Regions from separate parts of the Photobacterium sp. GB-72 genome, predicted to be linked through region 1. Evidence: predicted binding sites of a transcription regulator. Region 1 holds the regulator's gene; each other region holds the start of a gene.
The links. The regulator CRP, encoded in region 1, controls carbon source genes, mostly activating them, when cyclic AMP is high. The targets are predictions, from matches to a motif close to TGTGANNNNNNTCACA.

Region 1 (3,218 bases):
TATTTTATTGATCATATTCGCGCGGGGATTGTAAATCGTAATCGCCAGTTAACGGGAGCGAGTGGAGATGCACCGTTTGGTGGCCCAGGAGCATCTGGTAATTTACGCCCAAGTGCTTACTACGCTGCTGATTATTGTGCTTACCCAATGGCATCAATGGAAGGTGAGGCAACATGCTTACCTGAGCAGTTATCTCCGGGTATTTCACTCTGAGACTAATAGGTTCACTGTATTACTTACAGTAAGGATTGTGCAGCATGGAACAATTATTTACCGCGTTATGGCAAGATTATACTCAGCGATTATGCCCTTCAGCGCTGAATATTCGGCAATTACTTACCGAAGATGCGCCACTTAGAAATGATCATATTGCGTTGCGTACCTTTGCACTACCTAAATGTGGTTTAGCAAGATTAGCGGCTCCATTTATTGCGTTAGGTTATAAACCCAAAGGTCGATATCATTTCAAAGCGAAAAAGTTATATGCAGAGCACTTTGAACACCCCGATCCCGCTGCGCCTAAAGTATTTATTAGTGAACTGCAATTAGGATTATGTTCAACAGAGTTACAAACAGAAGTACGTCAGCTTGTCGATCAAGTTGATGATGCTTATTTTGCTGATCCTGCTTTTCTTTCTCAAGGTAAACCATGGCAATTAAGCCGTGATAGTTATCAGTTTTTAAATGCAGAAAGTGAATATGCAGGGTGGGTGGCAGCGCATGGTTTTGGTGCTAATCATTTTACTGTTGATATTAATCAGCTTGAGCAATTTAATGAAATTTCTGAAGTGAACCATTTTCTCGAATCAAGTGGTTTTGACATTAATCAGGCGGGAGGTGCGGTAAAAGGCGATCCTACTGTGATGTTAGAGCAATCAGCAACCATGGCTGATAAAGTCATGGTCACGTTTTCTGATGGTGAGATGTTGGTCTCTGGCGGATTTTATGAGTTTGCTAAACGTTATTTACAGCCAGATGGTGAGATTTATACCGGATTTGTAGAAGCTTCGGCAGATAAGATCTTTGAAAGTACTTATAACTCTTGAACAGTGTAAACAATGCAATAAAAAGCAGCCAATTGGCTGCTTTTTTTAAATCTGTTAATTATCTAGGGGAGATCCCCAAATACCACTGTCTTCAACAGGACAGCGACGTAAACCTGTTTGCTGTTCTAAATAACAACGACGGTCACTAAAGCCTGTCATCTCAATAGTTGTAGGTTGAGGAGCGATAGCGCCAGGTACAGTGGTGTAGCTATTCGGGGCAAAACGTTCAATATCCATATAAAAACCAAAAAAAGATGAAGTCCATTCATTGCTTGAATTTAGCATTTAATTTGAGCAATACAAGTTAATTAATGGCACACTTTTTAAAGGTATTTATGGGGGGGATTATTAATCAATCAGAAATAAAAAAGCCGCAACAGTGTGCGGCTTTTTTCGTACGGTTAAAGACGTTAAAAATTAACGCGTACCGTAAACAACAATCGTCTTACCGTGAGCAGAGATTAGGTTCTGCTCTTCAAGCATTTTCAGAATACGACCCACTGTTTCACGAGAACAGCCAACAATTTGACCGATTTCTTGACGAGTGATCTTAATCTGCATGCCATCAGGGTGCGTCATTGCATCTGGTTGTTTTGCAAGATTTAGCAATGTCTGTGCGATACGACCTGTAACATCTAAGAATGCCAAATCACCTACTTTCTGGCTTGTCACTTGTAGGCGACTTGCCATTTGAGCAGATAAGCGCATCAGAATATCAGGGTTAACCTGAATTAACTGACGGAATTTTTTGAATGAAATTTCTGCTACTTCACAAGGACTTTTCGCACGAACCCAAGCAGTACGCTCTTGATCTTCTTCGAATAAGCCAAGCTCACCAATAAAGTCACCTTGGTTTAGGTAAGAAAGGATCATCTCCTTACCTTCTTCATCCTTGATTAGTACAGCAACAGAACCCTTCACAATGTAGTACAACGTTTCTGCTTTCTCACCTGCGTGGATCAGCGTACTTTTCGATGGGTACTTGTGAATATGACAATGGGAAAGAAACCACTCTAAAGTTGGATCTGTTTGCGGTTTACCTGGAACCATATTACTAACTTCCTCTGCATTTGTTGCCCAACAGCATTGGTTTCTTTTCTAACTTTTATCACGAGAAAAAAAACTGCCTACTGATAGGGTATCCATTCAGCCGCTGGGCTGCAAGCTAACTTGAATAAGTTAGAGTGTATCCTTTTTCTGCGCCTTTTTCTTGATATTGATCTAGTAGATTCGTTCATTTCATATGGATAACTGTGCACAGGATCACAATGCGGCGAGATAATTTTAAGTGGTGCGATAAGTAATGATTATTACGACGATTTTTAGAGAGGAAAAAAGTTGTTATTAAGGCGGAGAATTAGGATTTACATTCATTATTTAATCAATAAGACTAGAGACAATTATTGGGCGTTTGAATAAGGATTAAGCGATGCAGTCCCGAGTAAAATGGGTAGAAGATATGACTTTTTTAGGTCAATCTAGCTCCGGTCATAGTGTAGTCATGGATGGTAATGGAGGGGATAAAGCTCCAAGTCCAATGGAATTGGTATTAATGGCGGCGGGAGGGTGTAGCTCAGTAGATGTTGTCAGTGGTTTACAATCCCAAGCGCAAAATATTGTGGGTTGTGAGGTTCTTATTTCAGCTGAGCGTCGAGAGCAAGCGCCACGTTTATTTACCGCAGCCAATTTGCATTTTATTGTTTCAGGTTTTGATTTAAATGAAACCTTAGTGGCTAACACCATTGCTGATTCTTTAGAGAAATATTGCTCTGTATGCTTGATGATTGGTGAAAAGGTTAAGTTGACTCATTCGTATGAAATCATCACTGCTTAATAATGATTGAGATGAAAAAGGTTGGTGTTTGTGCCAACCTTTTTTCTATTTATTTTCGTTTGTGCAAACTTAACTGATTTTCCCTGTATTAATCAGTTTCTCGATAAGGGGGCGCATGATCAATTCCATTGCAAAACTCATTTTTCCACCAGGGACGACAAGCGTGTTATGACGTGACATAAATGAGCCTTGGATCATGGAAAGTAAATACGGAAAATCGACATTATTTAAACCGCGAAATCGGATCACAACAAAGCTTTCATCTAAGCTTGGGATCCCTTTGGCACTCACCGGGTTTGAGGTATCAACGGTTGGTACACGTTGAAAGTTGATATGTG
Region 2 (3,218 bases), on a different contig from region 1:
TTTAGGTTGGCTTGGTGCATAATATCAATGGCTTCGGCGGTGGTTTCATTGTTGAACATCACCCCTCCACAACCATTTAATTGTAAGTCAATAAAGCCAGGAGAGAGGTTTGCACCATGAAGATCGATAGTGTCGATGCCATCGAGTAAATGATTAATCGGGCAGATTGCATGAATGTTCACGCCGTCAATAATGACGGCGTGGTTATTCAGCACTTCGCTACCGGTAAAAATATTACAGTTGGTAAGCGCGTACATGAATATTCCTTAATAGGATTAAAGGTGGTTAATATTTTCCGCTTCTAGTTCTTGGAAGTACTTAACGGTCTTCACTTTTAGCTCTTGAGTTGATGGCTCATCACAAACAATCATTGATTTAGGATGTAGCTGCAGTGCAGATACTGTCCATAGGTGATTGACACTGCCTTCAACCGCAGCTTGTAGTGCCTGTGCTTTGTTGTGGCCAGTGATAAGGATCATGACTTCTTCAGAATCAAGCAAAGTACCAACACCGATAGTTAGCGAGTACTTAGGTACTTGGTTGATATCGCCATCGAAGAAGCGAGAGTTAGCAATACGCGTTTCGTGCGTTAGTGTTTTGATTCGTGTACGAGATGCTAATGATGATGCTGGCTCATTGAAAGCAATGTGGCCGTCGTTGCCTACACCGCCCATGAATAGGTTGATTTTACCGTAAGATTTGATCTTATCTTCGTAACGTTGGCACTCAGCAACGTGATCTTCTGCGTTACCGTCAAGAAGGTTAATGTTCTCTTCTTGGATGTCAACGTGGTTGAAGAAGTTGTTGTACATGAAGTTACGGTATGATTCTGGGTGATCTGCAGGCATGCCTACGTACTCATCCATGTTGAAAGTAACAACATGTTTAAAGCTTACTTCACCAGCTTGGTATAGCTCGATAAGACGTTTGTAAGTTGCAAGTGGTGTACCACCAGTTGGTAGACCCAATACAAATGGACGCTCAGCTGATGGTTCGAATTTATTGATACGATCTGCGATGTAGCGAGCTGACCATAAACCAACATCTTTAGCGTTATTTAGCGGGATTAGTCTCACGTTGATACCTCGTTGAAGAAAGTTAAAACAGGAAAAATCTTAGCGACATAGCGCCTTTGTTTCGAATGATAAAATAAGTTTTATGATCGAGCTAGCAAAATCACTCAGTTCTAACCTCCGTCGGTGATTGAGATCACAAATGATGAGCTTTTAATTTGCGGGGCGAAATTAATTTCTTAAACTGCGAATAACTTAATACGGATAGCTTATAAACAGTTATTTAATTACATCTAAGAAAACCATAGGGGGAACTAAGGGTGAATATTCTTGGATATTTTCAAAAAGTAGGTAAGGCATTAATGGTGCCAGTTGCAGTACTTCCTGCAGCGGCAATCTTAATGGGTATCGGTTACTGGATTGATCCGAACGGCTGGGGTGCAAACTCTGCATTAGCTGCTTTCTTGATCAAGGCTGGTGCGGCAATTATTGATAACATGTCTGTACTGTTTGCAGTGGGTGTTGCATACGGCATGTCTAAAGATAAAGACGGTGCAGCAGCACTTTCTGGTTTTGTAGGTTTCCTTGTGGTAACAACGCTTCTTGCACCGGGTGCAGTCGCGCAAATCCAAGGTATTGACCCAAGCGCAGTTCCAGCTGCATTTGGTAAAATCAATAACCAATTCGTAGGTATCTTAGTCGGTATCGTATCAGCTGAGTTGTACAACCGTTTCTCAAACGTAGAACTACACAAAGCACTAGCGTTCTTTAGTGGTAAGCGTTTAGTACCAATTCTAACATCTATTGCTGGTATCGTTATTGCAGGTATCTTGATGGTTGTTTGGCCATCAATTTACGGCGGTCTAGTACATTTTGGTGAAAGCATCCAAGGTATGGGTTCTGTAGGTGCGGGTCTCTACGCATTCTTCAACCGTCTATTGATTCCTGTAGGTCTTCACCACGCACTAAACTCAGTATTCTGGTTTGACGTAGCAGGTATTAACGATATTCCTAACTTCCTAGGCGGCGCGAAATCAATCGCTGAAGGTACAGCAACTCCAGGTGTCACTGGTATGTACCAAGCTGGTTTCTTCCCAATCATGATGTTTGGTCTACCAGGTGCGGCACTTGCGATGTACCACACTGCGAAAGCGAAGAATAAAGAGCGCGTAGCATCTCTACTACTAGCTGCTGGTTTTGCATCATTCTTCACCGGTGTTACTGAGCCGCTAGAATTTGCATTCATGTTCCTAGCACCAGTACTGTACGTAATTCACGCAGCACTAGCGGGTCTATCTGTATACATCGCAGCATCTATGCAGTGGATTGCAGGTTTCGGTTTCTCTGCAGGTCTAGTTGATATGTTCTTGTCATCACGCAACCCACTAGCTGTTCAGTGGTATATGCTGATTGTTCAAGGTATTGCATTCTTCTTCATCTACTACTTTGTATTCCGCTTCGCGATTGTTAAGTTCAACCTTAAAACGCCTGGCCGTGAAGACGACGAAGAAGAGACTTCATCAGTTGCAGGTTCTGCAGAAACTAGCGAGCTAGCGAAGCAGTACTTAAAAGCACTGGGTGGTCACGGTAACCTAGAGAACATTGATGCTTGTATTACACGTCTACGCCTAACGCTAAAAGACAGCAGTCTTGCTAACGAGAAAACGTTAAAAGCACTAGGTGCGATGGGTGTAGTTAAACTAGGTTCAAATAACCTTCAGGTTATCCTTGGCCCTCTAGCTGAAATTGTTGCTGGCGAAATGAAGAAAATCCCAGCGTCAGAAGATCTATCTTCTGTAAAACTTCCATAATTACCTGAATTCTTCAGTAATTAAGTAATACCGCAAGACCTTTAATAAAACCGGCCTTATTATTTTCAAACATGGAATGATAGGGCCGGCATTTTGAGTACCCAACGTTTGGGCTCGTATTGATTTTCTCTTCACTTTTTTAGAAGAGATATCGGGAGAAAGGAATATATCATGACTATTAAACTTACGGCGTTAGCATCTTTTATTGCATTAGCGGTGACGGGTTGTGCAAGTAAAGGAAACAATGATCAAACTGTAGTAAATAACCTAGCGTCAAACCTAGATCTTAACTACGAAGTCGCTATTCAGCACGGCGCAGAAGAAGGCTTGCCATGTAAAACACTGGGTGCGGAATGGGCATCATGTGATTTGATTAATTTAACGCTGGAAAATA
Region 3 (3,218 bases), on a different contig from region 1:
CCTTCAGATACAACAATCCCCCGATTGTTACCAACCGAGGGATTGCTTAATAACTAATGAAATTAATCAGTAATTACTTTGTACGACCAGCACGCTTACGATCGTTTTCAGTAAGAAGTTTCTTACGAATACGGATGCTTAAAGGTGTCACTTCTACTAGTTCATCGTTATCGATGAATTCTAGTGCTTGCTCAAGTGTGTACTTGATAGCTGGAGAAAGAGTTTGCGCTTCGTCAGTACCAGAAGCACGAACGTTTGTAAGCTGCTTACCTTTCAGGCAGTTAACTGTAAGGTCGTTAGAACGGTTATGAATACCGATGATCTGACCTTCGTAAACTTCGTCTGCGTGCTCAGCAAATAGACGGCCACGCTCTTGTAGGTTAAACAATGCATAAGTCAGTGCTTTACCTGTTGCGTTAGAAATCAATACACCGTTGTTACGCTGACCGATAGTACCGCCCTTGTGAGGACCGTAGTGATCAAACGTATGGTAAAGAAGACCTGAACCTGAAGTCAGTGTCATGAACTCAGTTTGGAAACCGATAAGACCACGAGAAGGCATCATGAAGTCCATGCGAACACGGCCTTTACCATCTGGTGCCATATCAGTTAGCTCACCTTTACGAAGACCGATATTTTCCATGATACCGCCTTGGTGCTCTTCCACCACGTCGATTGTCACAGTTTCAAACGGTTCCATTAGCTGGCCGTCTTCTTCTTTGATGATAACTTCTGGACGTGATACTGCTAGCTCGTAGCCTTCACGACGCATATTTTCGATCAGGATAGATAGGTGAAGTTCACCACGGCCTGATACGCGGAATTTATCTGGGTCAGCTGTTTCTTCAACACGTAGTGCAACGTTGTGTACTAGTTCTTTTTGAAGACGCTCTAGGATGTTACGTGAAGTAACGAACTTACCTTCTTTACCAGCAAACGGAGAGTTGTTTACTTGGAAAGTCATAGTAACTGTTGGCTCATCAACAGAAAGAGGCGTTAGCGCTTCAACACAGTTCTGATCACAAATAGTGTCAGAAATCTTAAGCTCGCCAAGACCTGTGATTGCAATGATGTCGCCCGCTTTCGCTTCTTCAACTTCATGACGCTCAAGACCTAGGTAACCTAGAACTGTACCTACTTTACCGTTACGCTTAGAACCGTCAGCACTTACGATAGTGACTTGTTGGTTAGCTTTCACTGTACCACGAGTAATACGCGCAACACCGATAACACCAACGTAAGAGCTGTAATCTAGCTGAGAGATTTGCATCTGTAGTGGGCCATCAACATCTACTGAAGGCGCTGCAACGTTATCAACGATAGATTGGAACAATGGTTCCATGTTCTCGCCAGTTTCGCCTTCTTCTAGTGTTGCCCAACCGTTTAGTGCTGATGCGTAAACCACTTGGAAGTCTAGTTGTTCGTCAGTTGCACCAAGGTTATCGAATAGGTCAAATACTTGATCCATAACCCACTCAGGACGTGCACCTGGACGGTCAATCTTGTTGATAACAACGATTGGCTTAAGACCGTATGCAAACGCTTTTTGCGTTACGAAACGAGTTTGAGGCATCGGGCCGTCAACTGCATCAACGATAAGCAATACAGAGTCAACCATAGACATGATACGCTCTACTTCACCACCGAAATCGGCGTGTCCAGGGGTATCTACGATGTTGATGCGGTAGTCATTCCAGTTGATTGCTGTGTTCTTAGCAAGAATGGTAATGCCACGCTCTTTCTCGATATCGTTAGAATCCATCACACGTTCTTCGGCTTCGCCGCGACCCTCTAACGTGCCAGACTGCTGTAGAAGTTTATCAACCAAGGTAGTTTTACCATGGTCAACGTGAGCAATAATTGCGATATTTCTTAATTTATCGATCGATTGATTAGACATTAGTTTCACATTCACTCAGAACATGCAGCATCTTCACTAGAGGCTACTTGATTAAAAAAACGGCTCATAATTTAACAGATTTTACGCCAAAACCCACGAAATATGTGATTTATATCACCAGCTTTTTTATGACCATGCTCTAGAGCCGCATTTTTACTCGCTTTTTGGCCTGATTTTATTTTTTTGAACCCTTCTATTCAGACCATAAATCCCCACTTAACCCTGTTTTCTCACTCCCTACGGATAAAAACATCATTAGAGGTACACAGTTCTCCTTTAATAATAAAAACTCTTTTTTAAGGAGATTATGAATTGACAATAATTTTTAACATCGCGATAGTAAGCATGTTCTATTATTGTTAACGACACATCGCTGCACCAAAACGGTGCATCAATGCATCAAGATAGTGCAAAAATGGATTAATTAAGCTTTAGCAATGCGTAAAAACCGCATTCTTAAAGCTTTTAAAAATTGGCATGGTTTTCGCTTAAGAACATTCAGAACTGCTCATTCTCAGAAATGAGCAACACTAGATTTGCGGCCATGCCCTTATATAACACCGGAGGTTACTCAAGATGTCAGTAGAAAACGTACTAGCGCTGATCCAGGAAAATGAAGTTAAGTTTATTGACCTACGTTTTACCGATACAAAAGGTAAAGAACAGCATATCTCGATCCCATCTCATCAAATTGATGCTGATTTCTTCGAAGAAGGTAAAATGTTTGATGGCTCTTCAGTTGCAGGTTGGAAGGGTATCAACGAATCAGACATGGTAATGATGCCTGACGCATCAAGCGCGGTACTAGACCCATTCACTGAAGACGCTACGCTAAATATCCGTTGTGATATTTTAGAGCCAGCAACAATGCAAGGTTACGACCGTGATCCTCGCTCTATCGCGAAGCGTGCAGAAGAGTTCATGCGTTCAACAGGTATCGCAGACACGGTTCTTATCGGCCCTGAGCCAGAATTCTTCCTATTTGACGATGTTAAGTTTAACACTGACATGTCTGGCTCTTTCTTCAAAATTGATGACGTAGAAGCTGCATGGAATACCGGTTCTGATTTCGAAGGCGGTAACAAAGGTCACCGTCCAGGTGTTAAAGGCGGTTACTTCCCAGTAGCACCTGTTGATTCATCACAAGACATCCGTTCTGCTATGTGTTTAATCATGGAAGAAATGGGTCTAGTTGTTGAAGCTCACCACCACGAAGTAGCAACAGCAGGTCAAAACGAAATCGCAACACGTTTCAACACGCTAACAACAAAAGCGGATGAAATTCAGATCTACAAGTATGTTGTTCATAACGTTGCAC
Region 4 (3,218 bases), on a different contig from region 1:
AAGCCAACGCTTCCTTGCTGGACAAGTGAATTTTTGTACCTTAATGCCAATGCGTTCGATCCCCTTTGATGTGGTGTGCTTGCTTGGCATGAATGATGGTGCTTACCCTCGAAATATTGCCCCTGAAGGGTTTGATTTAATGAATGGTCGCACTAAAGCGGGCGATCGTTCTCGTCGTGATGATGACCGTTATCTTTTCCTTGAAGCATTATTATCAGCGCAAGAAACCTTATATATCAGCTACGTGGGTCGCTCAATTCAAGACAACGCAGAAAAAATTGCGTCTGTGCTAGTCAGTGAGCTGGTGGAATATTGTCAGCAAGGTTATTGCTTAGAGGGGGATGAATCTCTTCCTGTCGATCAATCAGCCGAAAACATTAAACAAAAACTGATTGAGCACCATCCCTTAGTGCCATTTAGTCCGAGTGCTTTTATCGGGAGTAATAGCAGTTATGCCATTGAATGGCTACCCGCTGCTGCTCGTGAAGGGCAAGCGAGCCAACCTTTCCAATTAGGTGAACTTCCTCCAGAACCGATTGCCGATGAGCAACAACAAGTATTAGAGCTTGCTGAGTTGCAGCGTTTCTGGCGTTTACCGGTACGTTATTTCTTTAACCGTCGTTTGAAAGTCTACTTTGAGCCGCCAATGGGATTATTGGAAGATGATGAACCGTTTGTGCTGAATCATCTTGAAAGTTATCACGTTAAAGATGAGCTATTAGCATTATTGCTTGATGCTCAAATGACCAATAAAGATCCGGATCAGATCTTCAGTCATTTCGCTCAAGAGCAAAAAGCAGCGGGCAAGTTACCTGTAGCGGCATTTGGTGATATTGATTTAGATGCCAGTCGTCTAGCAGTACGTGAGTTAGTGAGCCAGATTGAGCCATTAATTCATGCGCCATTAGATGATCAGGAAGTGGCAATAACACTAACGATAAATGGTCATGCCGTATTACTTCAAGGTTGGCTGAAACAGCGCTATCAATCAGGTTTAATGCGTTTTCGTAGTGGTAAAGTGCGCTCGGTAGATTTACTCGCGGCTTGGTGTGATCACTTATGTTTAGCGATTAGCCAGCCAGAATTGAACCAGAAAACACATATTATTGGTACCGATAAGCACCTTGTCATTAATGCGATCGAAGCAAGTAAAGCACAAGGTTATTTACAAGAGCTTATCGAGTTGTATTACCAAGGTTTGAATCAACCTTTAGCGTATTTTCCGAAAACAGCACATGCAGGTATTCAAGCGTGTGTTGATAAGCAAGGTAACTGGAAAGACGATGAACAAACCATCGAGAAAGCCTACAGCAAAATGGCAGATTGTTTTAACGATGGTTACTTCTTTGCAGGTGAAGGCGCGGATGAATACATCAATCGAGTATGGACACATTGGAATGATGAACTTGCACAGAATAGCTATGTGTTGGCACTGAAAGTACTTCAGGCTGCGGTATTAAATAGTGAAGAAGTAAAGCCGGAATAAGGGGTAGTGTGGCCGCCAGCAAATCATTATTAGTTGTAGGGTGCTTGCTGTACGGCCACCGGTCCAGAGGTGACCAAGTTTCTGGCGCTGATACTAACCAACCGCTGTAATACAAACCGTGAGTAAGTTCTCACAATATTAGAATATAACAAGATTTGATCGCTCAATATTCGCTTATAAGTGTTTGATCACAGTAGTGATGTGAGCAAGATCACCTTGAGCTTCAAGGGATCATTGGAGTGATCGAGTTTTACGATATGGGACAAGTAAAATCATGACGGTACAAACGCAAACCAATATTTTGCAGCCAATGGCCTTTCCATTGCATGGTACACGTTTAATTGAAGCCTCTGCCGGTACGGGCAAAACATTTACTATTGCCAGTTTATACCTGCGTCTATTACTCGGTCATGGTAATGCAGAAACGCGTCATGCTGTTGAATTAACGGTTGATCAAATACTGGTGGTGACTTTTACCGAAGCGGCAACGGCAGAGCTTCGCGATCGTATTCGTGGCCGTATTCACGATGCGCGTTTAGCGTTTAGTCGTGGTGTGAGTGGCGATCCCGTTATAGCCCCGTTACTGCAAGAGTATCCCGATCATAAAGCGGCAGCCAATATTTTACTGCAAGCTGAACGTCAAATGGATGAAGCAGCTATTTATACCATCCATGGTTTTTGTCAGCGAATGTTGACTCAAAACGCGTTTGAATCAGGCTGTCGTTTCAACAATGAATTTGTCACCGATGAAAGCCAATTGAAGAACTTGGTGGTAGCGGATTACTGGCGTAGTCATTTCTATCAGTTACCACGAGCGCTTGCTTGCCAGATCCGTGATTTATGGTCATCGCCGCATGCGCTATTAAAAGATATTGGCAATAGCTTAACAGGTGCCCCCGTTAAACTTTCTGTAGCGGCTATGACGGCAAGTTTAGAGCAGTTACATCAGCAAAATATCGAACGCATTAATGAATTTAAAGCATTATGGAAACAGCACTTCGCTGATTTAGAAGCGTTAATTGCAAACTCTGACGTGAATAAACGTAGCTATACCAAAAAGAGCCTACCAACGTGGCTCGCTCAAGTGAATGAATGGGCTAATCAACCGACTGAGAATTATGATTTACCGGATAAATTAGAGAAGTTTCATCAACAGGAATTGATCACTAAAACCCCGACAGGTGAAGCACCACAGCATGCGGTATTTGTTGCGGTTGCAGATTTACTTGATAACCCAGCGACATTACGCGATCCCTTATTAGCGCACGCGATTGAACATTGTCGTATTTTATTGGCGCAGGCAAAAGCCCATAAAGGGTGGTTATCGTTTGATGATCTTTTAACGCAGTTAGGCGCTGCGATCGATAACGATCAAGATGATCTCTTGGCAAGTAAGATCCGCAGCCAATATCCAGTTGCGATGATCGACGAATTCCAAGATACCGACCCCTTGCAGTACGGTATCTTCAGTTCGGTGTATCACGATCACCCTGAATGCGGATTGTTTATGATCGGTGATCCTAAGCAGGCGATTTATGCGTTTCGTGGGGCAGATATTTTTACTTATATTCAAGCCCGTCGTCAGGTTCAAGATCATTACACATTAGGTACCAACTGGCGTTCAACGGCAGATATGATTGCGTCGGTAAATAGCGTCTTTGATACACCTAATAGCCCGTTTATTTATGATCAAGATATTACCTTTGATCCTGTTGGTCATAGTCCGAAAGCA

Region 2: a site for CRP is predicted at 1,199-1,214, ahead of nagE (N-acetylglucosamine-specific PTS transporter subunit IIBC). Genes of this name have one in related genera too.
Region 3: a site for CRP is predicted at 2,004-2,019, ahead of typA (translational GTPase TypA). Genes of this name have one in related genera too.
Region 4: a site for CRP is predicted at 1,687-1,702, ahead of recB (exodeoxyribonuclease V subunit beta). Genes of this name have one in related genera too.

The regions. Positions count from the first base shown of each region.
Region 1 covers NZ_PYNV01000010.1:144,534-147,751, forward strand. Annotated here, with positions in the region: gene astD (succinylglutamate-semialdehyde dehydrogenase) at 1-213, shown strand, start outside; gene C9J40_RS12880 (DUF1338 domain-containing protein) at 258-1,046, shown strand; gene C9J40_RS12885 (hypothetical protein) at 1,101-1,283, opposite strand; gene crp (cAMP-activated global transcriptional regulator CRP) at 1,464-2,096, opposite strand; gene C9J40_RS12895 (OsmC family protein) at 2,476-2,880, shown strand; gene C9J40_RS12900 (phosphoribulokinase) at 2,950-3,218, opposite strand, start outside.
Region 2 covers NZ_PYNV01000001.1:522,292-525,509, reverse strand. Annotated here, with positions in the region: gene nagA (N-acetylglucosamine-6-phosphate deacetylase) at 1-257, opposite strand, end outside; gene nagB (glucosamine-6-phosphate deaminase) at 276-1,076, opposite strand; gene nagE (N-acetylglucosamine-specific PTS transporter subunit IIBC) at 1,334-2,824, shown strand; gene C9J40_RS02265 (beta-N-acetylhexosaminidase) at 2,996-3,218, shown strand, end outside.
Region 3 covers NZ_PYNV01000018.1:30,336-33,553, forward strand. Annotated here, with positions in the region: gene typA (translational GTPase TypA) at 74-1,900, opposite strand; gene glnA (glutamate--ammonia ligase) at 2,477-3,218, shown strand, end outside.
Region 4 covers NZ_PYNV01000017.1:11,699-14,916, forward strand. Annotated here, with positions in the region: gene recC (exodeoxyribonuclease V subunit gamma) at 1-1,486, shown strand, start outside; gene recB (exodeoxyribonuclease V subunit beta) at 1,761-3,218, shown strand, end outside.